Regions from separate parts of the Propioniciclava sp. LT432 genome, predicted to be linked through region 1. Evidence: riboswitches for the same ligand, from Rfam matches in the RefSeq annotation. Region 1 holds a riboswitch; the other holds the start of a gene.
The links. Region 1 has a riboswitch for thiamine pyrophosphate ahead of AC5YDV_RS08255 (thiamine ABC transporter substrate-binding protein). Riboswitches for the same ligand answer to the same signal wherever they lie in the genome.
Positions count from the first base shown of each region.

Region 1 (14,718 bases):
ACCCGGCCACCACCGACCCGATCAACTACGAGAAGATCGCGCTCGAGCGCCGCAACAACGTGCTCGACATCATGCTCTCCCAGGCGGACCGGCCCGAGGTGTGGCACTTCACCGAGCCCGTGACCAAGGAGCAGGTCGCGGAGGCCAAGCAGGTCGGGTTCGACCAGTCCAAGGTGACCAACACGCCGCACGGCTGCGTGGCCTCGGAGTTCCAGAACCTCTGCAGCGTCGTCGAGAGCATCCTGCTCACGCTGCCGAGCCTGGGCCCGGACCACGCCTCACGCGAACGCATGATCAAGCGCGGCGGCCTCACCATCCAGACCGAGATCGACCCCCGCACGCAGCGCGCCGCCCAAAAGGCCGTCTCCGACTACGTCCACCCCCTCGACCCGGTCATCGGCCTCATGGTCATGATCGAGCCGGGGACCGGGCTCATCAAGGCCGTTGCCCAGAGCCGTCCGGAGATCGGTACGAATCCGGGCCAGACCTACCTCAGTTACGCGATGGAGAAGGAGATCGGCAACGCCGGCGGCTTCTTCGGTGGCTCGACCTACAAGATGTTCGTCCTGGCTGCAGCGATCAACAAGGGATTCCCCACGGATCGCACCTACGACGCGCCCAAGGTCAAGAACTGGCACGGGGAGACCTTCACCAACTGCAACGGTCCCTTCACCTTCAAGGGCGAAAAGAACCAGTGGGAGGTCACCAACGCGGGTGGCGCCGGGGAGTTCGACATGTACTCCGGCACCAAGAGCTCGGTGAACAACTACTTCGTCGCCCTGGAGCAGGATGTCGGCATCTGCGACAGCGTCAGGATGGCGGAGACCCTCGGCCTGAAGATCCAGTACGGCAAGGTCAGGACGGCCGACGGAACGATCCGGGCCCAGACGATCAACGACGTGGCCAGCAATCCGTCCTTCACCCTGGGCACCGCTGAGTCCTCCCCGGTCTCGCTGGCGAACGCCTACGCGACACTGGCGGCCCGCGGCCTGCGCTGCGATCCCATCGTCCTGAAGGGCATCACCAACAAGGCCGGCAAGGCCTTCGAGGTGCCGCCGGCCAACTGCCAGCAGGTGATCGCCCCGGAGGTCGCCGACCGCATCAACGACGTGATGCGCGGCCCGTTCAACGGTGGCACGGCGTCCAGTTCCCGGATCCCCGGCTACAACTTGGCCGGCAAGACCGGAACCGACGGCCGCAACACGAAGGCCATTTGGCTCGTGGGCTACACCCCGAACCTCGCCGGCGCCGCCATGATCGGCATCGACCGCACACATGAGCGCTTCCGCCACATGAACGACGACGACCGCCGCATCCAGGGCACCCCGATCCGGGGCGGCACGTACCGCCTGCGCGGCAGCTCGGGCGGTGAGGCCGGTGTCGGCATCTGGCTGCCCGCCATGAGGGCCGCGCTCGAGGGGATGCCCCAGGACAACTTCGTGCCCCCAGTCCAGATCGAGCAGCCCATGATCGACATTCCTTCCTGTTCGAACATGGGCATGGACGAGTGCCGCGCCCTCCTGCAGCAGGCGGGCTTCGGCACGACCGTGACCCGCGTGGAGAACGCGCGTCCGAGCGGGACGTTCCTGGGCACCCGCCCGACCGGTCAGGCCCCGCGCTTCAGCACCGTCCGCCTGCTGGTCTCCTCGGGCCCGAGGCAGCCGGATCCCGCGCCGGCCCCGGCACCGCCGCCCGCGCCGACGCAACCCGCACCGCCGGCGAACCCGGAGCCCGCACCCCAGCCGCCCCCAGGTGGGGGGCCCCCGGGTGGGGGGCCGCCAGGTCAGGGGCGCGGATGATCGGCAGGATGGCCGTCGGCGCGCTCACCTTCGGCGCCGCGTGCGTCGCCTACGGGATCGGTGTCGAGCGGACGGCGTACCAGGTGCGTCGGTTCGCGGCAGCGGTCCTGCCCCCGGGCACGGAGCCGCTCCGCGTCCTCCACATCTCGGACATCCACCTGCTCCCCCGCCAAGCACGCAAGCGTGACTTCCTACGCGGCCTGGCTGGACTCCAACCGGATCTGGTGGTGAGCACCGGCGACCACATCGCCTCGGCCGACGCCATCGAGCCCCTCATCGAGTCCTTGGGACGGCTCGTCGGGGTCCCGGGGGTGTTCGTGTTCGGCTCGAACGACTTCGAGGCGCCGCAGTTCAAGATCCCCGTGCGTTACCTGCTGGGTGCGACCACGGGCGGGACGGGCAAGGAAGTCCCACCCCTCCCCACGGACGCCCTGCGCGCCGCCCTGGAGGGCATCGGCTGGAGCTACCTGGAGGAGCGGCGGGCCGAACTGACCCTCGGTGGCCGGACTGTCAGGTTCCGTGGCACAGGCGATGCCCACCACCACCGTGACGACTACGCCGCCGTGGCGGGTCCCTCGTCCGACGACGTGCTGGAGATCGGTGTCACGCATGCTCCGTACCTGCGCATCCTCGACGCGATGACCGCCGACGGCGTCCCGCTGATCCTGGCCGGGCACACCCACGGCGGTCAGGTGGCCGTCCCCGGAAAGGGGGCGCTGGTCACCAACTGTGACCTGCCCCGGGAGAAGGCCAAGGGTCTCTTCGACCACGAGGCCGGGGGACGCACGTCGATGGTGCACGTGTCGGCCGGCGTCGGCATGTCGCCGTTCGCCCCCTACCGGTTCGCCTGTCCACCCGAGGTGACCCTGCTCACGCTCACCCAGCGACCGTCGATGTGAACTCCGGGCCCGAGTGGGTTATGATCTACCTCGGCTCAAGGGCCGATCGGGGTGTGGCGCAGCTTGGTAGCGCGCATCGTTCGGGACGATGAGGTCGCAGGTTCAAATCCTGTCACCCCGACCATGGTGAAGAAGGCCGGACCCTTTCGGGTCGGGCCTTCTTCGTTCCTCCGCGGCGTCAGTGCGCCATGACGGGACCGGCGGACTTCTCCGACGTCGGCCGCGAGACCACGAGCGTGATCAGCAGCATGGCCGCGGCGAGCGCGGCACCCACGGCGAACATGATGAAGTTCGCGCTGGTGCCCCACTCGACGTTGGCACCGGCGAACGTGACGAGCGCGCCACCGAGGATCGGGGCCGTGATGGCGCCGATGCGACCCATGCCGCTGCTGAAGCCCAGGGCGGTGCCACGGAGCTTGGCCGGGTAGTGGCTGGCGATGGCGGCCAGGACGAGGCACTGGGTGCCGTGGGTGCCGATGCCGGCCAGCACGAGCGCCAAGTTCGCCATCACCGCGCTGTCGGGGTACGTGAGCAGGAACGCCAGGCCCTGCGCTGCGAACAGCGCCGCGACGATGCCCGACTTCAGCGGTCCGAAGCGAACACCTGCCCACGCCGTGGCGAAGGATCCGATGACCGCACCGATGTTGAGGCTGAGCAGGAACATCAGCGGGTTGAACATCAGGGTCTTGTAGTGCGGGTCGGCCCCCATCAACTTCGGCAGCCAGGTGCCCAGGCCGTACCAGGTGAACAGCGTGAAGATGGACGCCAGCGCGAACATGAGCGTCGCCACGCCCCAGCGCGCCGAGAAGAGGGCGGTGATGCCCTTCCGGTGCGGGGAGGCCGACTCGGCCTCGGCCTCGGTCGGGGTTTCGTCGTGCGCGGCCACGACCTCCTCGAGGGTGTGGTCAACCCCCCACTCGGACGCGATGCTGCGCGCCTCCGCCTCCCGCCCGTGGGCGCGGAGCCACGCGGGCGACTCGGGCATGACCCAGGCGGTGACCGCCAGGATGAGCAGCCCGACGGCGGCCACGAGGTACATGGAGCGCCACCCGGGGACGGGCAGCATCACGAGGCCGAGCAGGGCGGCGATGGAGCCGCCGATGGGAATGCCGGACATCATGATGGTCGAGATGACCGACCGCTGCCGGACGCTGACGAACTCCGCCGTGATCGCGTTGGCCGAGGGCACCAGCCCGCCGAGCCCCACGCCCGCGATGAACCGGAGGATGCCGAACATCTCCTTGTTGACCGAGAAGTAGATCGCGACCGTGAACACGGTGAAGATCAGGCCGGCGGCGAGGATGGTCTTCTTGCGCCCCAGGCGGTCGGCGATGTCGCCGGCGCCGAGGGCGCCGAGGAGAGCGCCGACGAACACCAGGGACCCCATGAAGCCCGCCTCCGTGGGGTTGAGGCCCCAACCGGGCTCCTTCATCGCCATGATGGCGGGAAGGGTCGTGCCGTACACGATGAGGTCGTAGCCGTCGAGGACCACGATCAGCCAGCAGAGGAGGATCACCAGCCAGGCCGGCTTCGGGCGCACCGCGGTGCGCGGAGACAGCGTTGTCGTCATGACAGCACTGTCCTCCTACCCAAGGAGCCCGTGGAAGGTTATTCTCCACAGCAGAATCCCCAACTGATTGCCGAGCGTCATGTCCAAGCGAGCCACGCCATCGAAGGAGAGGCCGGCCTACGCCATCACCAGCGTGGACCATGCCCTCCGCCTGGCCGCGCTGCTGCAGGTGCAGGGCACGACCACCGTGACGGAGGCTGCCCTCCACCTCGAGGTGGCCCCGAGCACCGCCCATCGGCTGCTCGCCATGCTCGTCTATCGCGACTTCGCCACGCGTGAGGGCCGGCACTACCGCGTCGGGCCGTTGCTGGCACCGGTCGAACGGCCCCCGGCGGCGATGGGACGCCTGCGCGAGGCCGCGCTCGCCCCCATGACGTGGTTGATGGCCGCGTGTGGCGAGACCGTGACCCTGATGATCCTGACGCAGCGCCTCATCCGGTTCCTGGCCGAGGTCGAGTGCGCCCACCACCTCCGTGTCGGGCACCGGACCGGCATGGTGTTCCCGGCCCACCGCACCTCCGGCGGGTTGGCGATGCTGGCCGCGTTGGAGGACGACGCGATCCGCACGTTGTACTCGGAGGCCCCCGAGGGTGAGGAGCTCCCCGACTTCCACATGCTGTTCGCCCGACTGGAGTCGGTGCGCCGGCAGGGTTTCGCGATGAACAACGGACTGTCGGAGAGGGGCGTGCTCGCCCTCGGGCACACCGTCCGTGGGGAGCAGGGCGCTCCCGTCGCCGCCCTGTCCATCGCGATGCCGGCGAGCCGGTTCGAGCCCACCGCCGTCCGGAGCCTGGTCTCGTGGTTGCGCCGTGCGACCCGTGAGGTCGAGGACGCGCTCGCCGCGTCCGCCTGAGGGGTTCGGACGTCAGCCGATCACGGCCACGGCGTCGGCGTCCGTGCGGACGCCGACGGCGGCTGCCCCCAGGCGCTCCGGGACGCGCATCTCGGCGCGGGCTCCGCTGGGCAGCCGCACCGTCACCTGGACGTAGCCACGACGGACCTTCTCGTCCTCCACCGGCAACGAGAGGCCGTCGGGGTCGACGCTCAGGCTGTTCGGCCCCAGCGCGACCAGATGGTCGGCGGCCAGGGCACCCAGGCCCAGGGCGTCCGCGTCCTTGGGGGTCAGGATGCTCGAGTACCCGAGGAAGGTGGCGACCTCCACCGAGGCGGGGTGCCGCCAGAGGTTCCCGGGGCTGTCGACCTGCAGCATCGTGCCCTCGTCGAGGACGGCGACGCGGTCCGCGATGGCGAACGCCTCGTCCTGGTCGTGCGTGACATGGACCGCGGTGGTCCTCGTCTCGCGGAGCACGCGGGCCAGCACCTCGACCAAGCGCTCGCGCAGGCCACGGTCCAGGGCGGACAGGGGTTCGTCCAGCAGCAGCAACCGGGGCGAGGGGGCCAGCGACCGGGCGAGCGCCACGCGCTGTGCCTGCCCGCCGGACAACTCCGTCGTCTTCCGCCCGGCGAAACCGGGCAGCCCCACGAGCTCCAGGAAGTGCTCCACGATCGCGGCGCGCTGCCCCCGCGGCACCTTGTGCAGCCCGTAGGCGACGTTCTTGCCCACGTTGAGGCTGGGGAACAGCGCCGGATCCTGGAACATCATCCCGAAGTTGCGCTTGTGGGTGGGCGTGGCGGAGATGTCGCGTCCGTCCCATGTCAGGCTGCCGGACGCCAAGGGCTCCAGCCCGGCGATCGCACGCAGCAGGGATGACTTGCCCGATCCGGACGGCCCCAGCAGGGCCACGATCTCGCCGGGCGCGACGTCCAACGAAACCCCGTCGATGGCCGTCACCGTCCGACCCTCGTCGGGCCCGACCGGCCGGCGCCTCGGCAGCGCCCACGCCAGGAGCGGCCGCGAGGCCGGGGTCGTGTAGCCCGGCTGCTGGGTCGAGACCCGGTAGCGCACGACCACGTCGTGCACGCCGAGTCCGGCTTGGCTGGTCACCATGTCGTCGCCTCCTGCGGCCTCATCCTCTCAGCCAACCCCATCACGATCGCACAGCCGACCGCCAACAGGACGGCGGCGGCGAACCCCATGCCCTGGTTCTCCCAGCCCGGTCGCCCGATGAGGCGGTACACCACCACGGGCAGGGTGGGCTGGTCGGGGCGCGCCAGGAACGAGGTGGCGCCGAACTCCCCCAGCGCCGTCGCGAAGGCGAAGCCGGCCGCCAGGCCGAGGCCGCGTCCGACGAACGCCAGGTCGATGTCCCGCAGCACCTTGCCGGGGCTCGCCCCCAGCACGGCGGCCGCCTCCCGCAGGTGCGGGTCGATGGCCCGCAGCACGGGCAGCAGCACCCGCACCACCAGCGGCAACGCCACGATGGCCTGCGCGATCGGCACCAGGACCATCGAACTGCGCAGGTCGAGGGGCGGCCTGTTCAGGGTGATCAGGAACCCGAAGCCGACCGTCACCGCGCTCACCCCCAGAGGCAGCATGAAGGCGCCGTCCAGCAGGCCGAGCGCACGGCGTCCGCCCTCGTTGCGGGGACGGCGGGAGACGACGAGGCTGACGAGCAGGCCCAACACGAGGGCGAGCACGGTCGCCACGGACGCCGTGCGCAGCGAGTTCGCCGCAGCCACCCAGACCGGCACGGAGAGCGTCCCGTCGCCGGTGGTGGCGAGGGCGGCGTAGTGGTCCCACCCGTGGCCGGACGCCGTGGTGAGGCTCTTCTGCACCAACGTCATCAGGGGGAACACGAGCAGGCCGAGGACGACCGCCGCCGTCACCAGGGTGGGCCCCCCGTCGCGGCGCAGCACCCAGGGAGCCTCCATCGACTCGTCGGTCCGCAGGCGTTGCGCGCGGGCCCGTGTCGCCTGCAGCCGGCTGGCGATGATGAGCGCCGTGCCGACCACGACCAGTTGGACGATCGACAGCGCCGCCGCGCCGGTCAGGTCGAGCAGTTGGGTGGTGAGGAACCAGATCTCGGTCTCGATCGTCCCGTAGGCAGCGCCGCCGAGCACCATGACGACGCCGTACGCCGACGCGCAGAAGAGGAACACCAGCGCGGCCGCCGAGGCGATCGCGGGGGCGAGCGCGGGGATGGTGATGGTCCAGAAGACGCGGCGGGGCGAGGCCCCCAGCACGGACGCCGCCTGCTCGGTCCGCGGGTCGAGGGACGCCCACAGGGCCCCCACCGTGCGGACGACGACGGCGTAGTTGAAGAACACGAGGCTGGCCACGATGATCGCGAAGCTGCCGTCGAGGTTGAGGTGGCCGAGTGGTCCCGTCGAGATCACCAGGCTCTTGAAGGCCACGCCGACGACCACGGACGGGAGCACGAACGGCACGGTGACGACCGCGCGGACCAGCCAGCGCCCCGGGAACCGCGTGCGGTAGAGCACCCACGCCCCCGGGACACCGAGCAGCACGGACGCCACCGTGCCCGCCGCCGCCTGGGCCAGGGTCGTCCGGATGACCCGCCACGTCCGGTCGTCGCCGAAGACCTGGACGAAGCCGTCCGGGCTGAAGGAGCCGTCGGGGAAGAATCCCCGGCCCACCAGCGTCGCGACGGGCCAGCCGAAGAAGATCGCGAGGAACGCGAGCGGGACCGCACCCGCGAGCGTCCACGCGAGCGTGGTCCCCCGGCTCAGGGTGCCGGGGGACCTCCGCGAGGTGGCCGACTCAGCCAACGACCGTCGAGGTCCAGGTCCGGATCCAGCCGTCACGCTCGGCGGCGATCTCCTCGGCCGACACCTGGAACGGGGAATCGGACAGGGGCGCGTAGGTCACCCACTCCGCCGGCAGTTCGGTGGAGCGGACGGCCGGGTACATGTACATCTGACCGGGGATGTCGGCCTGGACCTCGGGGCTCAGCAGGAAGTCGATGAACTTCTCGGCCCCCTCGGGGTTGGCGGCCCCCTCGATGACCCCCGCGTACTCCACTTGGCGGAAGCAGGTCTGCAGGAGCGACGTGGTGGGGGGCTCCTTGCCGTCCACCACCTCGAACGCCGGGGACGTCGAGTAGCTCAGCACGAGCGGGCGCGGGCCCTTGCCGCTGCTCCCGGAGAACTGGACCGTGTACGCCTCGGTCCAGTCCTTGGCGACCAACACGCCGTTGTCCTTGAGTTGCTTCCAGTAGTCGATCCAGCCCGGGTCCCCCTTGGCGCCGACGGTGGCGACGAGGAACGCGAGGCCGGGCGAGCTCGACGCCGCGTTCGGGACGACCAACAGGTCCTTGTACTCGGGCCTGGTGAGGTCGTCGAGGGTGGCGGGGACGGCCTTGCCCTGCGCCGTGAACCAAGCGGTGTCGGCGTTGATGCAGACGTCGCCGAAGTCGATCGGCACGAGGCGTCCGGAGTCGTCGGCCTTGAGTGCCTCGGCGTCGGCGTCCGGGAGGGCGACGCTCGCGTACGGCGCGATGACGCCCTCCTTGAGCGCTCGGCCGGCGAAGGTGTTGTCGATGCCGAAGACAACGTCTCCCAAGGGGGAGTCCTTGGTCAGGACGAGCTGGTTGGTCAGGGTGCCCGCGTCCCCGGGGGCGACGAAGGTGACATCCAGGCCCGACTCGGTCTCGAACTTCGTCAGCAGGGCCTCGGTGACGTTGAACGAGTCGTGGGTGACCACCGTCAGCTCGGTGCTCCCCGCACCGGAGGCGGTGGCCGCCGCGGAGGGGCCGGCCGACGACGCACCCGACGACGCACCCGGCGGCGTGGCGGTCGGCGCGCCGACGCAGGACGCGAGGGCCAGGGAAAGGCCGGCCACGAGGGCGACGGCGGGCGGACGGACGAACTGGGACATGCTTCCTCCTCAACTGGAGGGGACGGCCATCCCTGGCCGTGTGAGAACTCGACTCCCTCCGCCGGTCCTAACCGGTTCAGGTTCGAGGGTCTGCGGCGCTCCGCACTCTCAGCGCCCCCATGGGCGCTCCCCTGTCAGGGGGACAGTCTAGCTGCTGCCGGCGAACGCATTTCCGGGAGGACACTCCCCCAAGTTTCGTTGGGGAAATGTCCTCCCGGAAATGCACACGAGGCGAAGCGATGACTCAGCGGCCGGTGCCGGCGTAGACCACGGCCTGACCGTCGGCGTCCAGCCCGAAGGCGGTGTGGACGGCGCGGACGGCCTTGTCGAGTTCGTCGACGTCCACCAGCACCGAGATGCGGATCTCCGAGGTGGAGATCATCTCGATGTTGATGCCGGCCTGGGCCAGCGCCCGGAACGCCGTCGCCGAGACGCCGGGGTGCGAGCGCATGCCGACGCCGATGATCGACAGCTTGCCGATCTTGTCGTTGTAGATCAGCTCGGTGAAGCCGATGGTGGGCTGGGCGGCGCGCAGCGCGTCCATGGCCTTGTCGCCGTCGGACTGCGGGAGCGTGAAGGAGATCGCCGTGGTGCCACCCTCGACGGACACGTTCTGGACGATCATGTCGATGTTGATGCCCGCGGTGGCCACGGTCGTGAAGACCTCGGCGGCGGCACCCACGCGGTCCGGCACGCCGACCACGGTGATCTTGGCCTCGTGACGGTCGTGCGCGATGCCGGTGATGATCGGGTTCTCCACGGAATCCTCCTCGTCGATGTGCTTGACCCAGGTGCCCGGCTTGTCCGAGAACGACGACCGGACGTGCACCGGGACGTTCTCGCGGCGGGCGTACTCAACGCAGCGCAGGTGCAGGATCTTGGCGCCGTTGGCGGCCATCTCGAGCATCTCGTCGTAGCTGACCTCCGGCAGTCGCTGCGCGCCCGGCACGATGCGGGGGTCCGCGGTGAAGACACCGTCGACGTCGGAGTAGATCTCGCAGTAGCCGGCCTTGAGGGCCGCGGCCAGGGCCACAGCGGTGGTGTCGGACGCACCGCGTCCGAGCGTGGTGATGTCCTTGGTCGTCTGCGAGACGCCCTGGAAGCCCGCCACGATGACCACGTCGCCCTCGTCCAGGGCGGACTCGATGCGGCCGGGCGTGATGTCGATGATGCGGGCGTCGCCGTGCTTCTCGGACGTGATCACGCCAGCCTGCGAACCCGTGAACGAGCGGGCGGTGTGCCCCAGGTCGTTGATGGCCATCGCCAGCAGGGCGGCCGACATGCGCTCCCCGGCGGTCAGGAGCATGTCCAGCTCACGGGCGCGCGGGTTCGGGCTGACCTGCTGGGCGAGGTCGAGGAGGTCGTCGGTCGTGTCGCCCATCGCCGACACCACCACGGTCACCTCGAAGCCCTGCTCCTTCGTGTCGACGATGCGCTGGGCGACGCGCTTGATGCTGGCGGCGTCCGCCACCGACGAGCCACCGAACTTCTGCACCACACGCACTGTCGGGTCCCCTTCCTTCGTGAGGTGTCCAACTCTGCCACGCAACCCGACGGCACGGTGGATGTTCCCAACCGCCGGGCGTCCCGATGACATGCGAGGATGGACGCGGAAGGAGACCTTCATGAGCCACGACCCGGTACCCCAACGGCTGTCCGACGCCGAACGGGACGCCGCCGCCCAGATGCTGCGCGAACACTTCGAGGCCGGACGCCTCGATGCCGCCGAGTTCGACGAGCGACTCTCGGCGGCGCTGGCCGCGCGCGTCGCCGCCGACTTCCAACCCCTGTTCTCCGACCTGCCCGCGCCCCGGCCGGACCACGGCGGACCCACCGCACCCTCGCAGGCCGCTTGGACGGCTGCCTTCGGCTCGTCGCTCACCCCGCGCCCGACCGCCGGACCCCCGGCGCTGGGCAGCGGCACCGACTGGATCGGTGTCGCCCGCGGCGTGATCTGGCCGGCCGCGATCATCATGGCCATCATCACGGGCAACTGGTGGACCTTCATCCTGATCGCGATCATCGGCTCCATCGTGCTGGGCCAGATCTCCAACAACCAGCGCAAGCCACCGCCCCAACTGGGCCGCTGACCCTCGACCCTCGTCGCTCGTGGGCGGAATAGGCTTGCCCCCATGCGTGGCGAGTACAAGGTTCCGGGCGGCAAGTTGGTCGCGGTCGATGTCGAGGTGGCCGACGGGGTCATCTCCCGGGCGTTCGTCCACGGTGACTTCTTCCTCGAACCGGATGAGGCGCTGGAGGACATCAACGCCGCCCTCACCGGGCAACCCGACACGGCGAACGCCGAAACCCTCGGCCGCGCCATCGAGGCCGCCCTCCCCGACCACGTGCAGATGATCGGGTTCACCCCGGCGTCCGTCGGCATCGCCGTACGCCGCGCGCTCGGCAAGGCCACCGGCTGGGCCGACCACACGTTCGACCTCATCGGCCCCGTCACGATGGACCCCGCGATGCACGTCGCCCTCGACGAGGTGCTCACCCGCGAGGTCGCGGCGGGGACGCGCCCGCCGACGCTGCGCTTCTGGGACTGGGACTCCGCGCTCGTCGTGATGGGCAGCTTCCAGAGCTACGTGAACGAGATCGACCAGGAGGGCGCCGACCGGCACGGCATCCGCGTCGTGCGGCGCATCTCGGGCGGCGGCGCCATGTTCATGGAGCCGGGCAACTGCATCACCTACTCCCTGCACGTCCCGACGTCGCTGGTCGAGGGGCTCAGCTTCGAGCAGAGCTACGCGTTCCTGGACGACTGGGTGATGACTGCCCTGGCGGACGTCGGTGTCAACGCGCGCCACGTGCCGCTCAACGACATCGCCTCCGACAAGGGCAAGATCGCCGGCGCCGCCCAGAAGCGGTTCGCGGCGGGATCGGTCCTGCACCACGTGACGATGGCGTACGACATCGATGCCGACAAGATGCTGGACGTCCTGCGCATCGACCGCGAGAAGATCTCCGACAAGGGCACGAAGTCGGCCAACAAGCGCGTCGACCCCATGCGGTCCCAGACGGGCCTGCCCCGTGACGAGATCATCCGCCGCTTCATGGCGTCCTTCGCCGCCACCCACCAGACCCGGCCGGGGAGCTACACCGACGCCGAGTTGGCCGCGGCACGCACCTTGGTGGAGACCAAGTTCCTCACCGACGCCTGGACGCACCGCGTCCCCTGACCGGGGACCAGGGGACGCGGGGTCTTCACGCCGGGCCGTCAGCTACGCGCCGGGCCCGGCTGCTCGCGGGCGTCAGTTGCGGCGCGGGTTCCGCGGGTCGTCGGGGCCGTCGAAGACCTCCTCGACCGGACCACGCCCGTCGCGGTCCTTGTCGAACAGCGGCGCGTCGCGGCGATCGTCGTGGGCCGGGTCGTCCAGGACCGCATCCCGGTAGCCGCGGTCATCCCGCAGGCCGCCGGTGTCCCCGGCGTAGCCGAGGTCCCCGTGGGGGTCCGATTCCCGGTACCCGCGGCTGCCGGGCGTGGCGTCCGGGCCGTCGAGCACCTCGCCGACCGGGCCGCGCCCGTCGTTGTCGCGGTCGAAGAGGGAGCCCTCGCCACGACGGTCGTCGCGGTAGGCCGGATCGTCGCCGAGCACACTGGCGTCGGTGTGGTCGCGGTCGCCGGTGTACCCGGGGGCGCCAGCGTAGTCACGCTCGCCGGCGTAGTCCCGCTCGTCCGTCCAGCGACGCGTCCGCATCGCATCGGGGCCCACCCCATCGCCGCTCACGCCGTAGTAGAGGTAGAGCTCGTCCTCCTTGGCGCGGTCGAGGTGACCGTCCTCATCGATGTTCGGGGCGTCCTTGACGACGTCCTTGGTGTGGGCGACCACGAGGTCGTCGCCCTGGAGAGTGGCGCCGGCCAGCGGGACGAAGCTCGTGCTCATCCCGAAGAAGCCGGTGTGCACGGTGACCCACGTCGGCTCGCCCGTCTGGTCGTCGAGGTAGACCTCGCCGACGTTGCCGATCCGATCCCCGTTGGGATCGTGGGCGACTGCTCCGCGGATGCGGTCGATGTCGCTCTGCGTGAACATGGTGTCTCCTTCGTTCGATGTCGTTCGGTGGTGACAACACATCCCGGCGGACCGGGATGCCCCCTCCACGAGAGGCATACCCACCACCCTCGACCGCAAACGCGTCGACGACAAGCCCTGACGGCGCTTTCAGGCCGCAAATGGGTGCCCTCACCCGCCCCGCGTCCCGGGGCCGCTACGGGTCGACTCAGGGTGACACCGGTGGGCACGGCGGCCCGGCCCCGGGGCCTCAGGCCTTGGCCACCGAGAAGCTCAGCCCCAACTCGTCGTCGGTCACGACGGTGCCCGTGGGCTCCCCTTCCGTCATCGACGTGGCCAGCACCTCGTCGGCCACGAGGTCGGACGCCTCGCGGAGCGCCTCGCCCACCTCGCCACCGGCCGACCACACCAGGCGGATCCGGTCGGAGACCTCCAGGCCCTGGCGCTTGCGGGCGTCCTGCACCATGCGGACGACCTCGCGGACCAGACCCGCGCGCACCAGTTCCGGAGTCAGCTCGAGGTCGAGCGCGACGGTCTCGCCCTGCTCGTTGACGACCGACCAGCCCTCGCGCGGGCGCTCGGACACGATCACCTCGTCGGCGGTCACCACGGTGCCGCCGGCCCAGGCCACGGTCGCCTCCCCGGTCTCCACCAGCGCGGACGCCAGCGCCGCGGCGTCCGCCTCGGCGATCGCCTGGGCGACCTTCGGGGTGTCCTTGCCGAAGCGCTTGCCCAGCGCGCGGAAGTTGCCCTTGGCGGAGTGGTCGACGAGGTCACCGGCCGAGGCGAACGACTCCACCGCGCCGACGTTGAGCTCGGCCGCGATCTCCGCGACCAGCTCGTCGGTCAGGCGAGCGAAGGACGCGCTGGGCACCAGCAGGCGCTTCAGCGGCTGGCGGGTCTTCACCTGGGCCTCCGAGCGCGCACCGCGGCCCAGCTCGACGAGACGGCGGGTCAGGCTCATGGCCTCGACCAGGGCGTGGTCCTCGCTCGCGGCATCGGGCACCGGCCAGGTGGCCAGGTGGACCGATTCCGGGGCGCCCGGGACGGCCGCCACCACCAGGTCCTGCCAGACGCGCTCGGTGATGAACGGCGCCATCGGGGCCATGAGGCGGGTGACGACGTCGATGGTCTCGTGCAGGGTCCACAGGGCCGAGGGCTCGCCGTCCCAGAAGCGGCGACGCGAGCGGCGCACGTACCAGTTCGACAGGTCGTCGACGAACTCGCTCAGCAGCGAGCCGGCGCGCTGGGTGTCGAAGTTCTCCAGGGCATCGGTCACGTCGGCGATGAGCTCGTTGCGGACGGCCACCAGCCAGCGGTCCATCACCGGCCGTTCGGCCACGGCCGGCGCCTGGCCGGACGCCGGCGTCCACCCGTTCGTGCGGGCGTACAGCGACTGGAAGCTGACGGCGTTCCAGAAGGTCAGGAGCACCTTGCGGACCGTCTCCTGGATGGCGCCGTGCCCCACGCGGCGGGACGACCAGGGCGAGCCGGCGGCGGCCATGAACCAGCGCACCGCGTCCGCGCCGTGCTGGTCCATGAGCGGGATCGGCTCGAGGATGTTGCCCAGGTGCTTGGACATCTTGCGTCCGTCCTCGGCGAGGATGTGGCCCAGGCACAGGACGTTCTTGAAGTCGGACTGGTCGAACACGAGCGTGCTGACCGCCATCTGGGAGTAGAACCAGCCACGTGTCTGGTC
Region 1 is NZ_JCAKNE010000012.1:57,642-72,359, forward strand. Features, by position in the region: gene AC5YDV_RS08220 (transglycosylase domain-containing protein) at 1-1,799, shown strand, start outside; gene AC5YDV_RS08225 (metallophosphoesterase) at 1,796-2,698, shown strand; tRNA gene AC5YDV_RS08230 (tRNA-Pro) at 2,746-2,822, shown strand; gene AC5YDV_RS08235 (MFS transporter) at 2,877-4,268, opposite strand; gene AC5YDV_RS08240 (IclR family transcriptional regulator) at 4,348-5,121, shown strand; gene AC5YDV_RS08245 (ABC transporter ATP-binding protein) at 5,134-6,216, opposite strand; gene AC5YDV_RS08250 (ABC transporter permease) at 6,210-7,898, opposite strand; gene AC5YDV_RS08255 (thiamine ABC transporter substrate-binding protein) at 7,891-9,006, opposite strand; TPP riboswitch at 9,043-9,149, opposite strand; gene AC5YDV_RS08260 (aspartate kinase) at 9,251-10,510, opposite strand; gene AC5YDV_RS08265 (DUF1707 SHOCT-like domain-containing protein) at 10,632-11,096, shown strand; gene lplAB (lipoate-protein ligase LplAB) at 11,139-12,188, shown strand; gene AC5YDV_RS08275 (PRC-barrel domain-containing protein) at 12,261-13,040, opposite strand; gene ileS (isoleucine--tRNA ligase) at 13,270-14,718, opposite strand, start outside.

Region 2 (13,902 bases), on a different contig from region 1:
GGCGAAGATGGCCTCGTTCAACTCGGCCAACCCGACGAACTGCCGATTGCGGAGCACCGCCGCGACCTGCCCCGCGACGAACCGGACGCTCCCTTCGACCACTGCCTTGTCGCGGGGACGTTTCACCCTGGCCGGGATGACCGCGGTGCCGTAATGCTCGGCCAACCGGGCATAGGCGGGGTTCAACGCCGGCTCGTAGCGGTCCGACCGGGACACCCCGGTCCGCAGGTTGTCCGGCACCAGGAGCCGGGCAGCACCCCCGAAATCCTCCAGGGCGTGCACGTGCGCGTCGATCCACGACCCGAGCGTCATGTCCGGGAACGCCTCCACATACGTGTAGGCCGAATACGACAGTGCGGCCACGAACACCCACCCCTGTCGTGGTTCGCCGGTCAGCGGGTCGGCGTAGGCCATCGGGTCCCCGGCCCAGTCGACCTCGATCGACTCGCCCGGGTTGCGCTGGATCCGCATCGACGCGCCGGTGGCCTTCGCCCACCGCCGGTACTGTTCGTTGAAGAACGAGTACTGGTAGGGCACCTCGCCGGTGGCGCGGCAGTTGGCCACGTACTCGTTCCACAACACCAGCAGCGTCACCGACGGCCGTCCCAGCTCCCGGTGCACGTGCTCGAAGTCTGGTGTGGCCCGGTCCGAGTCCGGCTTGGCCGGTTCGGGCAGCAACAGCCGGCGGACCTCGTCAGCCCCGAGGTCCGTCACCTGCTCGAACCCGACCCCCGCCGAGTCCGCCGCAGTGAACACCGCCGCCACCGTGTTACGGGAACACCCCAACACGTCCGCGATCCCACGCTGACTGACCCCCTCAGCTCGCAGCCGAAGGATCTGTTTGTAGTCGACCATGAAGGCGACTTCCTCTCGTCACGCCGTACCCCAACGGCACGGCGCGACGAACGTCCCACACGAAAACCCGAGCGCCGCCACGGTCCACCGCGCCCCGTCGCCGTGGCTCACCGCCCACCGGACCACTGGCTCACCCCACAACGGAACACCGGCCCTCACCGAGCGCAATATGCATCGGCATCACGGGACGTTGGGTGGGGGACGACCGACGAGAGGACCCCATGGACGCCGACGCATTCGACGAGTACTTCTCAACGAAGTACCGCGTCCTCGTCGGCCACGTGACGGCCATGTGGGGCAACCGAGACGAGGGGTCGGACGCCGTGCAGGAGGCGTTCGTCCGGGCGTGGTCGAGGCGACGTGAGTTCGGACGCCACCCCCACCCGGACGCCTGGATCCGCACGGTCGCCCGCAACTTGCTGACCGACGGCTGGCGCAAGAAGCGTCGTCACACGACGCTGGAGTTCGAGCCGGCCGCCAAGGCCATCGACTCGGACGCCCGGGTCAGCCTGCAGCGCGCCATCCGCGAGCTGCCGCCCAACCAGCGGGACGCCATCGTCCTCCACTACCTCGCCGACCTGCCGGTCGACCGCGTGGCCGAGGAGCTGGGTGCCCAGCCGGGCACCGTGCGCGTGTGGCTCTCCCGCGGACGCGTCCGCCTCGGCGTCCTGCTCGAAGACGACAAGGAGCACCACCATGCGTGAAGAGGAACTCCGCGATCTGCTCACCGGCTACACCGCAGAACCGCTCCCCATCCCGTCGCCCAGCCAGATCCGCGGACGCGCTACGCGCCGGCGGCCACTCCAGCTGCCGCACCCACCCCCTCGTTGACGCCTCCACCCACCCCCGCGCTGTCCTGCCAGGAGATCCGGACGGCTTGGCGTGACGCCTTGACCACCCGGGTCACGCTGCCGAAGATTCTGGGCTCCGACCCGTCTGTGATGCGCCTGCGGACGACGGGACGGTGGCCCGGGGGACCGTCGACGGACGCGTGGTGCTGCGGGTCTTCCCGGACGGTCTGGGTGGCGACTCCTATGCCCTGCCGAAGCTCAGCCAGGGGGCGAACCCCATCGTCTTCGACCTGACAGGCGAGAGGGTCATCTACGGCGAGTACTCGCACTCGAAGGGCAAACTCGGCTCGGTCAAGGTGTTCGTCAAGGACGGTCGCAAGGCCCAACCACGGACGGTGCTGGACTGGTCCTACGCGGGGGACGGCGACTACATGCGGTTGCCGATCTGGTTCCAGGGCGACACGTTGCGGTGGCCGCAGGCTCAAGGCGCCCACGACGCACCACCCCAACATCAGCGCGTCTCGATCATGGAGCTTCCCTTGGACGCGCCCGGCGCCAAGCCGCGTCAGGTGTTGGATGCAGGGACCGGAGCCTTCGTCGCGGGACCGTCCAACGACCAGGTGCACATCTTCCACAGGCCGGGCGAATACGAGACCTACGACTCCCGGACGAAGGAGCCGGAACCCATTCCCGACGCGGTGCGGGACCTTGACCGACTTGATCGCAGTGGTCAGTGGGTCCTCTACAGGCCGAAGCCGGATTCTGAGGAGGTCGGGGTGTACGACCTGGAGACCAATGAGTCCCGCGCTCTCTTGAAGGGCGACTACCAAGCGATTTCCTTCAGTGGGAACCTCGCGCTCGTCACCCAGGCGCGGCGCGTGTTGTTGGCCGACCTCCGAACGGGCAACACAGTCGAGCTCATGGACGACAACCCCGTGGGCGTGCCGGGGTACGCGATCGCAGGTCCGTTCGCTTCGCGGGTGCGAGGCCATATCCCAGGCGATCCCGGCGTTGTGGTTCGCGCGGACGCGCTGCCTAGGTCGATTCCGGATGGGTGCTGAGTCTCGCTGTTCTGATCATCCGGCCTCGACGGTGGCCTGGATGAACTGATCTTCCGGCATGGGCCGATCGAGTCGCCATACGAACTCGATGGGCTTCTCGTTGCGGTGAGAGAGGTACTCGGCGGTTCCCAAGAGCAGGTATGGGGCTCCCTTACCAAAGGCGTTCGTCCCGCTGTTACGAACGCAGAGCAGGATCTGTGTTCCGGCCTCGCGGTGGTTGATGTAGCGGCGACCCGTGGGCGAGTCTGCGCTCGTCGTTGACTGGCTCTCCCAGTGGAACTGGGTCGGACTGAGCGCATAGTCGCGGTACATCGTGGTCGGGCTGAAGGAGCTGGCGTCCTTGTTGAGCGTGACCAAGAAGGCATCCGTGGCGCGACTCCGTGAGTAGAGGACGCCTTCTCGCATCGCGGAAGGCCTACGCGTCAGGGTTGCCTCTCCGAGGGCAGCCATGAGCTCCTCACGGTTGTAATGAGCATGACTTCGCAACGGGGTGAGCGCGAGGCTTCCCTTCAGAGGGCGCGCGATATGTCGCGCTTGGGCGAAGGCAATGGCCAGGACCTGAACGAGTTCGTCGCGGACAGCTGGCTCCTGCCGCAAAGCCGATGCCGCCCCGGACAGGGACTCGAACGGCATCGACGGCCAGAGCGAGAAGAGCAACATGTCGGCGTACTGCCGCACCGGCGCGTCGAGATCTTCATAGCGCGGTGCGTCATCATCCAGGAGTGTCAGGTACGCCTCATACCGGTCACGGTCATCAACGTGCGCCAGCACTTTGGCCCGCTTGAGCAGCGAAGTCTCGTTCGGGCCGCCGACCCGTGTGGGAAGGCCAGCACCCCTGCGGGCTTCGGTCCAACTGTGGCCTTTCAAGATGTCACTCAAGTCAAGGCCCTCGGCCTCGAGGAACGTAGCGAGCGTGACATCCCCCGTGTCGCGCAGTCGGGTGGTGAGGGTCCTCCAGTTCGAGAACACCTGGCGCGCAATGTTCTCCAGCACCAGTTCCTCAGACTGTCGATCCAAGATGATCTGAGTGCCGGCAGGGAGGAAGGGGAACTTCTGCTGAATCGCAGTCTTCAAGTGACCGCGGGGGATGCCCGTCATGGCGGTGAAGCGCTGGTCGAACCGGTAGTTGACGTTGTGGTTCCCCACGAAGTCGAGCGCTGTGAGCACGGCCTTGTCCTTGGCTCGGCGGAGACCGCGCCCGAGTTGCTGCAAGAAGATGGTGGGGCTCTCCGTCGGGCGGAGGAAGAGCACGGTGTCGACGTCAGGGAGGTCCACTCCCTCGTTGTAGAGGTCGGCAGTGAAGATGATGTTGATCTCCCGACGGGCGAGTTGGCCTAGGGCTTCTTTTCGCACGTTCTTGGGGGAGCTGCCGCTGAGTGCCAGTGCCGGAATGCCTGCATCCCTGAACGCCCGGGCCATGTACTCTGCGTGTCCGACCCCGACGCAAAAGCCCAGCGCGCGCATCCGGTGCACGTCGGTGAGCTTGTCGTCCAGTTCTCTGAGGACGATTCTCGTCCGTGCATCATTCCCTGTGAAGATCCCCTCCAGGGTGCTGGGGTCGTACCTGCCACGGGTCCAGGCCACGTGTGAAAGATCCGTACCATCGGCGATGGCGAAGTAGTGAAACGGCACGAGAAGGTCGGCAGCAAGTGCATCCCAGAGTCGCAACTCGGAGGCGACGTGGTAGTCGAAGAACTTGCGCACATCCACGCCGTCCGCCCGTTCGGGCGTTGCTGTCAGTCCCAGCAGCTCCAACGGTTCGAAATGTTCCATGATCCGCTGATAGCTCGCCGCTTCCGCGTGGTGGAACTCGTCGATGACGACGACCTCGAACTGCTGTGGAGCGAACTGTCCGAGCGCCTGCGGCGAGAAGGACTGCACCGACGAGAAGATGTGTCGCCACTGACTGGGTTGTTCGCCGCCGACGTAGAGCTCGCCGAAGTTGGCATCACCAAGCACTTCCCGGTAGGTACGCAGAGCTTGGTGCAGGATTTCTGCGCGATGAGCTACGAAGAGGAGGGTCGGTCTTCTGCCTGCGGCGTCCGCAAGGCGCTTGTAATCCAACGCCGCGATGACGGTCTTGCCTGTCCCCGTGGCTGCCACGAGCAGATTGCGATGTCTTCCGTGCACTTCGCGCTCTACTGAGAGTTCCTCCAGCATCTGGACTTGATGGGGGTAGGGGCGAACCTCCAGCCCCGACAAAGTAATCGTCGCGCGGTCACTGCCACTTCCCCCTGCCTGACGCAGGGCCAGGTCAAGTTGCCCGGCATCGCGAGCAGGGTCATAGGACTGAAAGGCCGGATCCTGCCAATAGGTATCAAAGGTGGCTTTGAACTTTCGCAGGAGGTGTGGTGTCGCGACTGTCGTGAGCCGGACATTCCATTCGACTCCGTCCAGCAGCGCTGACTTGGATAGGTTCGACGAGCCCACGTAGGCGGTGTCGTAGTTGGTGTTGCGTTCAAACAGCCAGGCCTTCGCGTGAAGTCGAGTGCGCTCGACCTCATAGTTGACCTTGACCTCGGCTCCAAAGTCACGGACGAGACGGTCCAGGGCGCGCCTATCAGTCGCACCCATGTACGTGGTCGTGATGACACGCAGCGGCACGCCCCGGCGGCGTACTGCGTCCAGTTCCTTCTCCAGAGTGCGTAGACCGTGCCACTTGATGAACGCACACAACAGATCAACGCGATCGGCGCTACCGAGTTCGGTGCGGATCTCAGTGCCGAGTGCCGGCTCGCCGATGGTGTTGGTCAGCAGGGCCGGTTGGCCCAGTGGAGTTACCGGCGCATCCGAGTAGCGAGCCTCAGTGCCCAACTGATCGGGGCGGCGAAGGGCCACGAGTCTTTGAGGTGAAGTAACGCGCTGCTCGGGCAGTCCTAGGTGATCGAGAACCTCGTTGACAACATCAACGCGCTGGTCCGGCTTGGTCTGAGCTAGCCGACCTGTGAGGGACGACATCACATGTCGAGACAGCACGTCGATCTCTTCGTCAACCCCCAACTTCCTCAAGGTGGCTCGAAAGGTGCTTTCGGCTACCGCCTCATCCAGGGCTTGCGTCTCGACCGCGTCGTAGAGACCTTCAACCAACGAGTCGGGGGCGACTTCACTGTCCACCGGGCCAGGATGTCAGACAGGAGTGAACAGCGTGGGGGTGGCGCCGTACAGGCCCTTAGCAAGCAGAGAGGCGTGGTGCGTTCCCCCAGGGCTCTGGAGGGTCCAGGTCTTGGTACTTCACATCGGGCGGGAGGGCCGCTGACGTCGAGTGCGAGCCTCCGGTCCCGCCCACGTCCAGCTGATCCTTGCGCGCGCGTACAGGCGGTCCACTTGGGCACGAGTCAGGGTCTCGGGGAATGATTCCAAGAGGCCGACCAGGCGCTTTCGGTTGATGACCAGCACGTCCTCCGGGTATTCCCGTATCGTCATTGAGTTCGCATCGACAGGCACGACGATGCCCGTCACAACGACGTCCTCGTTGATGGCAGCTGAGAGGAGACGGCCGGCCCGACGGGCCTCATGACGGCTGTTGCGGACATACGGGCAGCGTGTTCCGTTGACCATGAACGTGTCGCCGGCGACCCAGATCTTCGCCTTGGGGTGGTGCTTGGCGTTGAGCGTGAACACACCGGCCGGGCCAATAACCAGGTGATCGATGTCTGCCCCATGCTCACCGACAGGGATGGAGTTCAGAAAGACCCAACGCTGATCCCGGGCGACGAGCTTCTCAAGTTCGGCCGCCACCTTTCGCTCTCCGATGGCGCCGCGTTCCCACGTCGAGTAAGCGTGCTTGCCAAGGAAGATTCGTCGCAGCAATGTAGGCCGTTGACCCTCAGCATGAGCTTGCGCGATCTGACCCTGCAGCTGAAGCCCGGGCGAATTTCTCGCCAAGTCCACCAGGGGTTTCCCGGCCGGGGGTGGGAAGTGGGCGCTCGACGCGCCTCTCAGGGGAGGCGGAGCGGAAGGCTCGGGCGCAGCAGGGGCCTGGATGGGCGTCGGATCCGCCTCCGGCCCTTGGTCTGAGTACCACTGCTGCAAGGCCACGTGAAGGAGCAGTTCACTGCCCTCATAGTCCGGATGGACCTGCTGGCTCAGGAGATCGCACCAGCCGGCGTTGATGCCTCGGTCGTCCTTGACGTACAGCCTGTCCTGGCCGCCCCCACGCCACCGAACCACCATCATGGCCGGACAGTACCGGAATTGCCTCGTCCCGAATGGGTTTCGCAATTTCGGGGAAAATGGGAGGGATTAGCTGACGCATCCGTGCCTTACCATCTCCCCATGGCCGCGCTGCTGCAGAGGCTGCGCACGATCTGCGAGTCGTTCCCCGAAGTGAGCGAACGACCCAGCCATGGCGCGCCGACGTGGTTCGTGCGCGACAAGACCTCCTTCGCCACCGCCTGGCTCGACGGCCACCACGACATCGACTACCCGCACCTCTGGATTGCGGCGGCCCCCGGCGTCCAGGAAGTCCTCGTGGGGAGCCGTCCAGACACGTTCTTCCGTCCGCCGTACGTCGGCCACCGCGGCTGGGTCGGCGTCCGGCTCGACCGCGAGCCTGACTGGGACGAACTGGCCGACCTGCTCACCGACGCCTACCGCCAGGTCGCACCGAAGCGCCTCGTCGCTCAGATGCCCGACCGCGAGCCCGAGACCATGGGCAAGCCCATCCAAGTCGTCCCCGTCTCAGCCGAGCGCTGGCCGGACGTGGAGGTCGTCTTCGGCACCCGTGGTGACCCATCCTGGTGCTTCTGCCAGTTCTTCCTCACCACGGGCCGCTCGTACGAGGAGTCTGCCGAACGCAACCGCGAGGCGCTGTGCGCTCAAGTGACCCACCAACCGCCGCCCGGCCTGCTCGCGTACCGGGGCCCGGAGCCGGTGGGCTGGGTCCAGGTTGGGCCGCGGGCGTCCTTCCCCCGCATCACCACCAGCCGGACCACGGCGAGCCTCGATTCGGACGGTATCTGGCGCTGCACCTGCTTCGTGGTCCGTGTGGGTCATCGTCGCCAGGGCGTCTCACGCGCGCTGCTGGCCGGAGCGATCGAATACGCCAAGAACCAAGGCGCCACCCAGTTGGAGGCCCACCCGGTCGACGTCGCAGCCAAGGGCGGGAAGGTCCCCAGCTCGAACCTCTACCACGGTGCACTCTCGATGTTCACCGACGAGGGCTTCGTCGAGGTGTTGCGGACGCGTACGGACCGCCCCGTCGTCCGGCTGTCCCTCCTCTGACGACCACGTCCAGGAGCGGGCAAGCGTTGGGACGTGGTCGGCTGAGGCCATGTTGAAAGACCCCTTCGTGGTCAGCGGGCGCCGATACCAACCGCCGCGATCGCCACCACGACCGCCCCGGCCCCGGCCAACGCGGCGAGCAGGATGTCGCGCCAGCCCCAGCGCACCGGGCGCCACACGGTGCGAGGCGTCCGTCCCAGGCCCCGTGCCTCCAGGGCTTCGGCGAGTTGCTGGCCGCGGCGCAGGGCCACGACGACCAACCCGAACGCCGACCGTCCGAAGGCCGACAGCCACGCGCGGCGTCCGACCCCTACGCGGCGCGAGCGCACGGCGTGGGCCGCGCGGATGGTGCGCCACTCGTCGGGGAGCAGCTCGAGCAGTCGGTAACCCGCCAGGAGCGCGTACGCGTACCTGGCCGGGAGCCGCGCCTGCACATGTGCGGCGTTGACGAAGCGCACGGCGTCCGTGCTGAGCACAAACATCGAAGCCAGGCCGCCGATCGCCAGCGTTCGTGCGGCCAGCGCCAACCCCAGTTCCAGCCCCGGCGCCGTGACCACGATGCCGCCCCAGCCGGCCAGCGGCTCGCCGGGGCGGCTGACGAGGTTGACCATGAAGGTCGACAGCGCGAACCAGAGAACCGGCACCTGGAACCTCAGCGCCCGGCGCAGCCGCACGCGGGCGAGCGCCGGGAGTGCAGCCGCGGCCGCGAGCCAGACCCCCAGCACCGGCCAGAAGGCGGTGGTGGCCAGGAGCCCGACGCTGGCCCAGAACGTGACCAGGAACTTCAGCACCGGGGAACAGCGGGCCAGGAACGAGTCCGGTACCCGGTCCGGGGCCGGCGGCCGGTCGTCCGTGGTGCGGGCGGCGAGCTCAAGCCGCGCATCGGCGAGCCGGTCGGCCAGCTCCCTATCGTGCGTGGCCAGCAGGATCGCCCGCCCCTCGTCGCGCAGCGACCGGACCAGCGATTCCACCGCCGCCACACCGGCGTCGTCGAGGCCGAAGGTCGGCTCGTCGAGCAGCAGCACGGGGTGGTCTTGGACCGCCATCGCCACCACGGAGAGCCGGCGCTGCTGGCCCAGCGACAGCGTGTGGGGGCTGCGGTCCTCGAGCCCGGCAAGCCCCACGCGCCGCAACAGCGCCTCCGCCCGCTCGACCGACGCCCCGTACGCTGCCTCGGCCAGAACGGTCGTGGCGATGAACTGGTTCTCCGGACGCTGGAACACCATCCCCACCTCGCCGGCCCCGGCCGCGGGGACGCCGGGCAGCACCCCCGCCAGCGCCATCAGCAGCGTGGTCTTGCCCGACCCGTTCGGACCCATGAGCACCGTCACTGAACCGGCGCGCAGCCTGACATGCGCGCCGTCGACGACGACTGGGCCCTCAGGCTCGCGGCGCACGCCGGTCAGGGTGCGGTCGAGCACGACCTCTCCCGGACGCCCAGCGCTGCGGTCCCGCTCCACCGCTGCAGGCGTGCCGAGGCGGACCACAGCGTCCGGGAGCAGCCCCGCCCGCTGGAGCTCACGCGCCCGGTGCTCGACGATGATGGCGGCGGGTCCGCCCCGACCCAGTTCGCGACGCAACAGCGCGGCGACCGACGCAGCAGCGTCCGGATCGAGCATGCTCAGGGGCTCGTCGAGCAGCACGACCTCCGGCTCGGCGACGAGCGTCGCGGCGAGCGCCACGCGCTGCTGCTCACCGCCCGACAGCTGGTTCGTGCGGCGGTCGAGCAGGTGCGTGATGCCGAGGCGTCCGGCGACCGCCTGCACCCGCGGGCCGATGGCCTCGCGGGGCAGGCCGGCGTTCTCGAGGGGCAGCGCCAGCTCGTCGCGCACGTGGGCCAGGCACAACGACGACGCCGGGTCCTGGGCCAGGAAGCCCAGCCACGCGGCGCGCTCCCACGGTGGGTCGAGGGTGACATCCCGGTCGCCGTGCCGGACGCCGCCCCACAGGTCGCCGGCGCGGGCGTGCGGCACCAGCCCCGCCGCCACCGCGAGCAGCGTCGACTTGCCCGAACCCGACGGGCCGGTCAGCGCCACGATGCCGCCGGCGGGCACCTCGACGCTGACCCCGTCCACCACGGTGTTCCCGTCATGGGCGACCGTGATGCCCTCCAGCGCCAGCGGTGCGGCCAAGGCGATCTGTTCAGCCACGGCGCGGCGACGCCGCACGTCCGGCCGGCAGGTCGCGCAGGACACCCGTGCGCAGGAGCGCCCGCGCGACCAGCCAGCCCAGGACGCCGCACAACACCAGCCCGGAGGCGAGGTGCAGCACCAGCCGGGTTTCGAACAGCGCCTGCCCCAGCCAGCCGAACCGGATCGTCGCGTAGACGAAGCTGAACACGGCCGTGGTCAAGCCCGACACCAGGAACGCGAGGAGGTCGTACCGGCGGTAGCGGAACAGGGCGAAGCCCACCTCGGAGCCCAGCCCCTGGATCGTCGCCGACAGCAGCAGGATCGGCCCGACCGGACTGCCGAGGAACACGACCTCGATGACGGACGCCATGACCTCGGCGACCAGGCCCGCGCCGGGCTTGCGCACCACGAAGAGGGCCAGTGGCGCGACGACGAACCAGCCCCCGATGAGGACGTTCTGGGCGAGGTCGCCGAGGGGCCCGAGCGCGATCGCGAGGGCGTTCCAGCCCTGGACGAGCAGGTAGTACAGGAAGCCGAACACCACGCCCAGCGTGACGAGGGCGAGAATCTCCTTGAGCCCGAAGCCGGCGGTCTTCGGCGCGCGGACGGGCTGGGTGTGGTCTGTCTGGTGGGTCATCGCTGCTCCTGGGGTGAGTTGATCGACAGGGACACATGGCTCGTGACGTGCTGCACGTCCGCGCCCACGGCGCGCCAGGCACTCATGACGAGGGTGAGGACCTCGGCGACGTCCCCGCGCAGGCGGGTGACGTAGTGGTCCGACCCGTCGTAGAGGCCGGCGTCCTTGGCCTGCTGGATCGCGGCCATTATCGGGCCCATGTGGTCGGTGGTTGCGCCATCGACCAGCGGGTACAGCGACCACTCGGCGACCGCGGTGACGCCCACGGCGTCCACGGCCAGAGGCTCGTCGGACGCCCAGGCCCCACCGCGCAGGTCGCAGGAGACCTCGCCCGGACAGCCGCGGGAGAGGAGCACGGACGCCGCAAGGTGCTCCCCGCCGGTACGGCGCGCCGCGGCGCCCACGAGCGCGGTGAGGTAGCGCAGCAGGCCGGACTCGTCACCGCCCACGAAGGTGCTGACCTCGCCGGTGCTGGTCTGGAGGTCTCCCCTGGCGGGTTCGGCATCCGCGAGGGCGCCCAGGATGATGTCGACGAAGCGGGCGGACATCGGGTGCAGCGACACACGCGCCCCGACGCCGTAGGTGGTGGGGGTCGGTGCCCCCGAGGCGGGTTCCATCTCTTCCTTTCCCGCCCCCGGATGTGGGTCGGGACACCCCGCGCACGCGCTGCTGGCGCGAGCGTCGGGGTACGGACGCCGCGGTCGCGGCACCCTGCCCAACTCCCTCCGCTGGTGTTACCCAGTTCAGGTTCCACGGGTCTGCCGGATGGCACTCTCAGCGCTGGCGCGCTCCCCGGGGGCAATGCGATGGCCACGTTAGCCGATTGCGGCCGCGATTCTTGCGAGGCACGTCCGGCCGTGAGAGGTCCGAGCCGATCCGCTAGCGCAGACCGGTCACAACCAACGGCGTCCGGACAACAACCCGATCAGGTGGTCGAGGACGGCCGGATCCATGCGCAGGCCGTTGTGCTCGTACTCGCTGGTCACCCAGGTCCGGCAGTCGGGGAGCATGGTCGCGGTCTCGAGCGAGTACACCAACGGGACGAACACGTCGTGGGCGTACACCGCCGCGACGACCGGGACGTCCGCCTGGGCCAACTTCTCCGGGAAGTACAGCTGGTTCCACTCGTGCTCGGCGAGGAGGTCGGCCACCTCGGCGTACGGGCTGAACTCCGAACTCTGCGCGAACAGCGACCGGTGGAGGTGCTCGCCGCCGAACAGGGTCGGGTCGTCGCGCACGGCGTCCGGCATGGTGCGGTCGGCCGACCACTGGGTGCGGACGCCGTCGGCGTAGCTCGACTCGTGCAGCACCGCATAGATCGGGTTGCGGCCGTGGAAGGGCAGTGCCGCGGCCAGGTCGTGGGCGAACCCGGGCGAGGTGTGGTCGAGCTCCAGCAGGTAGTGGATCTGCTCGAAGCCGCCCTGCATGCCCAGGCGTCCGCCGATGGTGCGGAACCAGTCCGGGCCGACCCGGTCACCGTTGGGCAGGCGCAGGGCACCGTCGGACGCCAACCCGACCAGCTCGCGCACCCGGTCGCGGTCGCCCGGAAACCGTCGGTAGTACTCCTCGGATCGACCCATCATCAGCTTCCACGTCGCCGAGTAGACGTCGTCGATGGGGTGCTGCACGGCGGTCAGGCCCCCGGTGATGATGGCGCCGGCGAGGCTCTCGGGGTGCACCGACAGGTAGTGCACCGAGGTGAATCCGCCGAATGACTGCCCGAGCAGCGTCCATTGCTCGGCGCCGAGCGCCTCACGGACCAGTTCGCAGTCGTTCACGATCTCGTCCGCGCGGAAGTGGGTGAGGTACTCCGCCGCCGCTTCCGGCCGGTCCAGCCCGGCCGGGCCCACGGCGTCCGGCCCGACCGGGGTCGAACGCCCGGTGCCACGCTGGTCGAGCATGACGACCTGGTAGTCCTCGAGCGCGCGGGGGAGCCAGGCGGGATTCGTGGGGAGCGACAGGGTGGGACGCGGCGCCTCGTTGCCGGGGCCACCCTGGAGGAAGACGAGGTACGGCTTGTTCTGCCCACCCTCGCCGGTGACGACGCGTGCGAACACCTCGATGGTTCCCCGGCTGGGATCGTCGTGGACGAGTGGCGCGTCGACGATGAGGTTCGTGCACGTCAGTCCGGGTAGATGGTCAACCGTGGTTCGCATGCGTTCAGGCTAGGGCGCAGACACTGTTCTGGACTCGGTTGGCAATGGCCACGGTTTCGTGGAAACAATGGAAGGGTTCTGCACGAGGGAGTTTCACATGGGTGTCCACAGCCGAAGCATCACGGCAGCGGTTGATCCGACGGTCGTCTGGCAGCGCTGGACCGACGTCGAGAACTGGCCCGCCGACGACCCCGACGTGGCCAAGGCGCAGTTGAACGGTCCCCTCACGAAGGGCGCGATCGGATGGATCCAGCCCAAGGGCGGGCGCAAGGCCCAGTTCAAACTGGTCGAGGTCGACAGCCACAAGCGGCGCTTCACCCTCGAGACCACGCTGCCGTTCGCGGTCCTGACGTTCGAGCACCGCCTCGACCGCCCCGAGCACCGCGAGGACGAGCACGAACCCCTCGCCGAGCTCGACCCGGACGCCTGGGTCCTCACCCACTCCCTCACCATCACCGGCCCCCTGACCCGTGTGTGGGACTTCATCGTGGGACGCTCCTTCGTCAAGGGCCTCCCCACGGTGCTGTACAACATCGTCCGCGCCGCCGCCGTCTGACATGACCCGCGTCGTCGTGTCCGGACGCGACGGCGACCGCGGACTCGGGGACCTCCTGCGGGCGTCCGGGTTGGACGTCCGCGTCGTGCCCCACCCCACGGACGCCGACCTCGCGTGGGCCGACTGCATGGCCGGCTTCCGCTGGCCCGAGGGCGCCACGCAGCGCGTCCGGTGGATCCACGTGACCGGGCTCGGCATCGATCGCATGTCCGACGCACCGCGTCCGGACCTGATGACCCGCACCGTCGGCACCATGCCCCTCCAGATGGGCCGCTACGTCGCCGCGGCGGTGGCGTCCTTCGCCGAGCGCCACGACGACCTCGTCCGCGCGCAGGCGGCGGGGGAGTGGCTGGAGCTCGGCGTCCGCGAGTGGCCCACCTCTGCCCTCGTGCTGGGGACCGGGCTCGCCGCCCAGGGCGTCGCCCGGTCCCTGCGTGGGTTGGGGCTGGCCGTGGTGGGCGTGAACCGGTCCGGACGCGCTGCGCCCGACT
Region 2 is NZ_JCAKNE010000019.1:86,467-100,368, reverse strand. Features, by position in the region: gene istA (IS21 family transposase) at 1-855, opposite strand, end outside; gene AC5YDV_RS12195 (RNA polymerase sigma factor) at 1,077-1,559, shown strand; gene AC5YDV_RS12190 (hypothetical protein) at 1,820-2,707, shown strand; gene AC5YDV_RS12185 (DEAD/DEAH box helicase) at 2,723-5,821, opposite strand; gene AC5YDV_RS12180 (nuclease-related domain-containing protein) at 5,939-6,517, opposite strand; gene AC5YDV_RS12175 (GNAT family N-acetyltransferase) at 6,983-7,930, shown strand; gene AC5YDV_RS12170 (ATP-binding cassette domain-containing protein) at 8,002-10,080, opposite strand; gene AC5YDV_RS12165 (ECF transporter S component) at 10,073-10,699, opposite strand; gene AC5YDV_RS12160 (YkoF family thiamine/hydroxymethylpyrimidine-binding protein) at 10,696-11,316, opposite strand; TPP riboswitch at 11,401-11,504, opposite strand; gene AC5YDV_RS12155 (alpha/beta fold hydrolase) at 11,593-12,855, opposite strand; gene AC5YDV_RS12150 (SRPBCC family protein) at 12,953-13,411, shown strand; gene AC5YDV_RS12145 (NAD(P)-dependent oxidoreductase) at 13,413-13,902, shown strand, end outside.
Region 2: linked by a shared signal. The riboswitch ahead of AC5YDV_RS12160 (YkoF family thiamine/hydroxymethylpyrimidine-binding protein) and the one ahead of AC5YDV_RS08255 (thiamine ABC transporter substrate-binding protein) in region 1 are both predicted to bind thiamine pyrophosphate.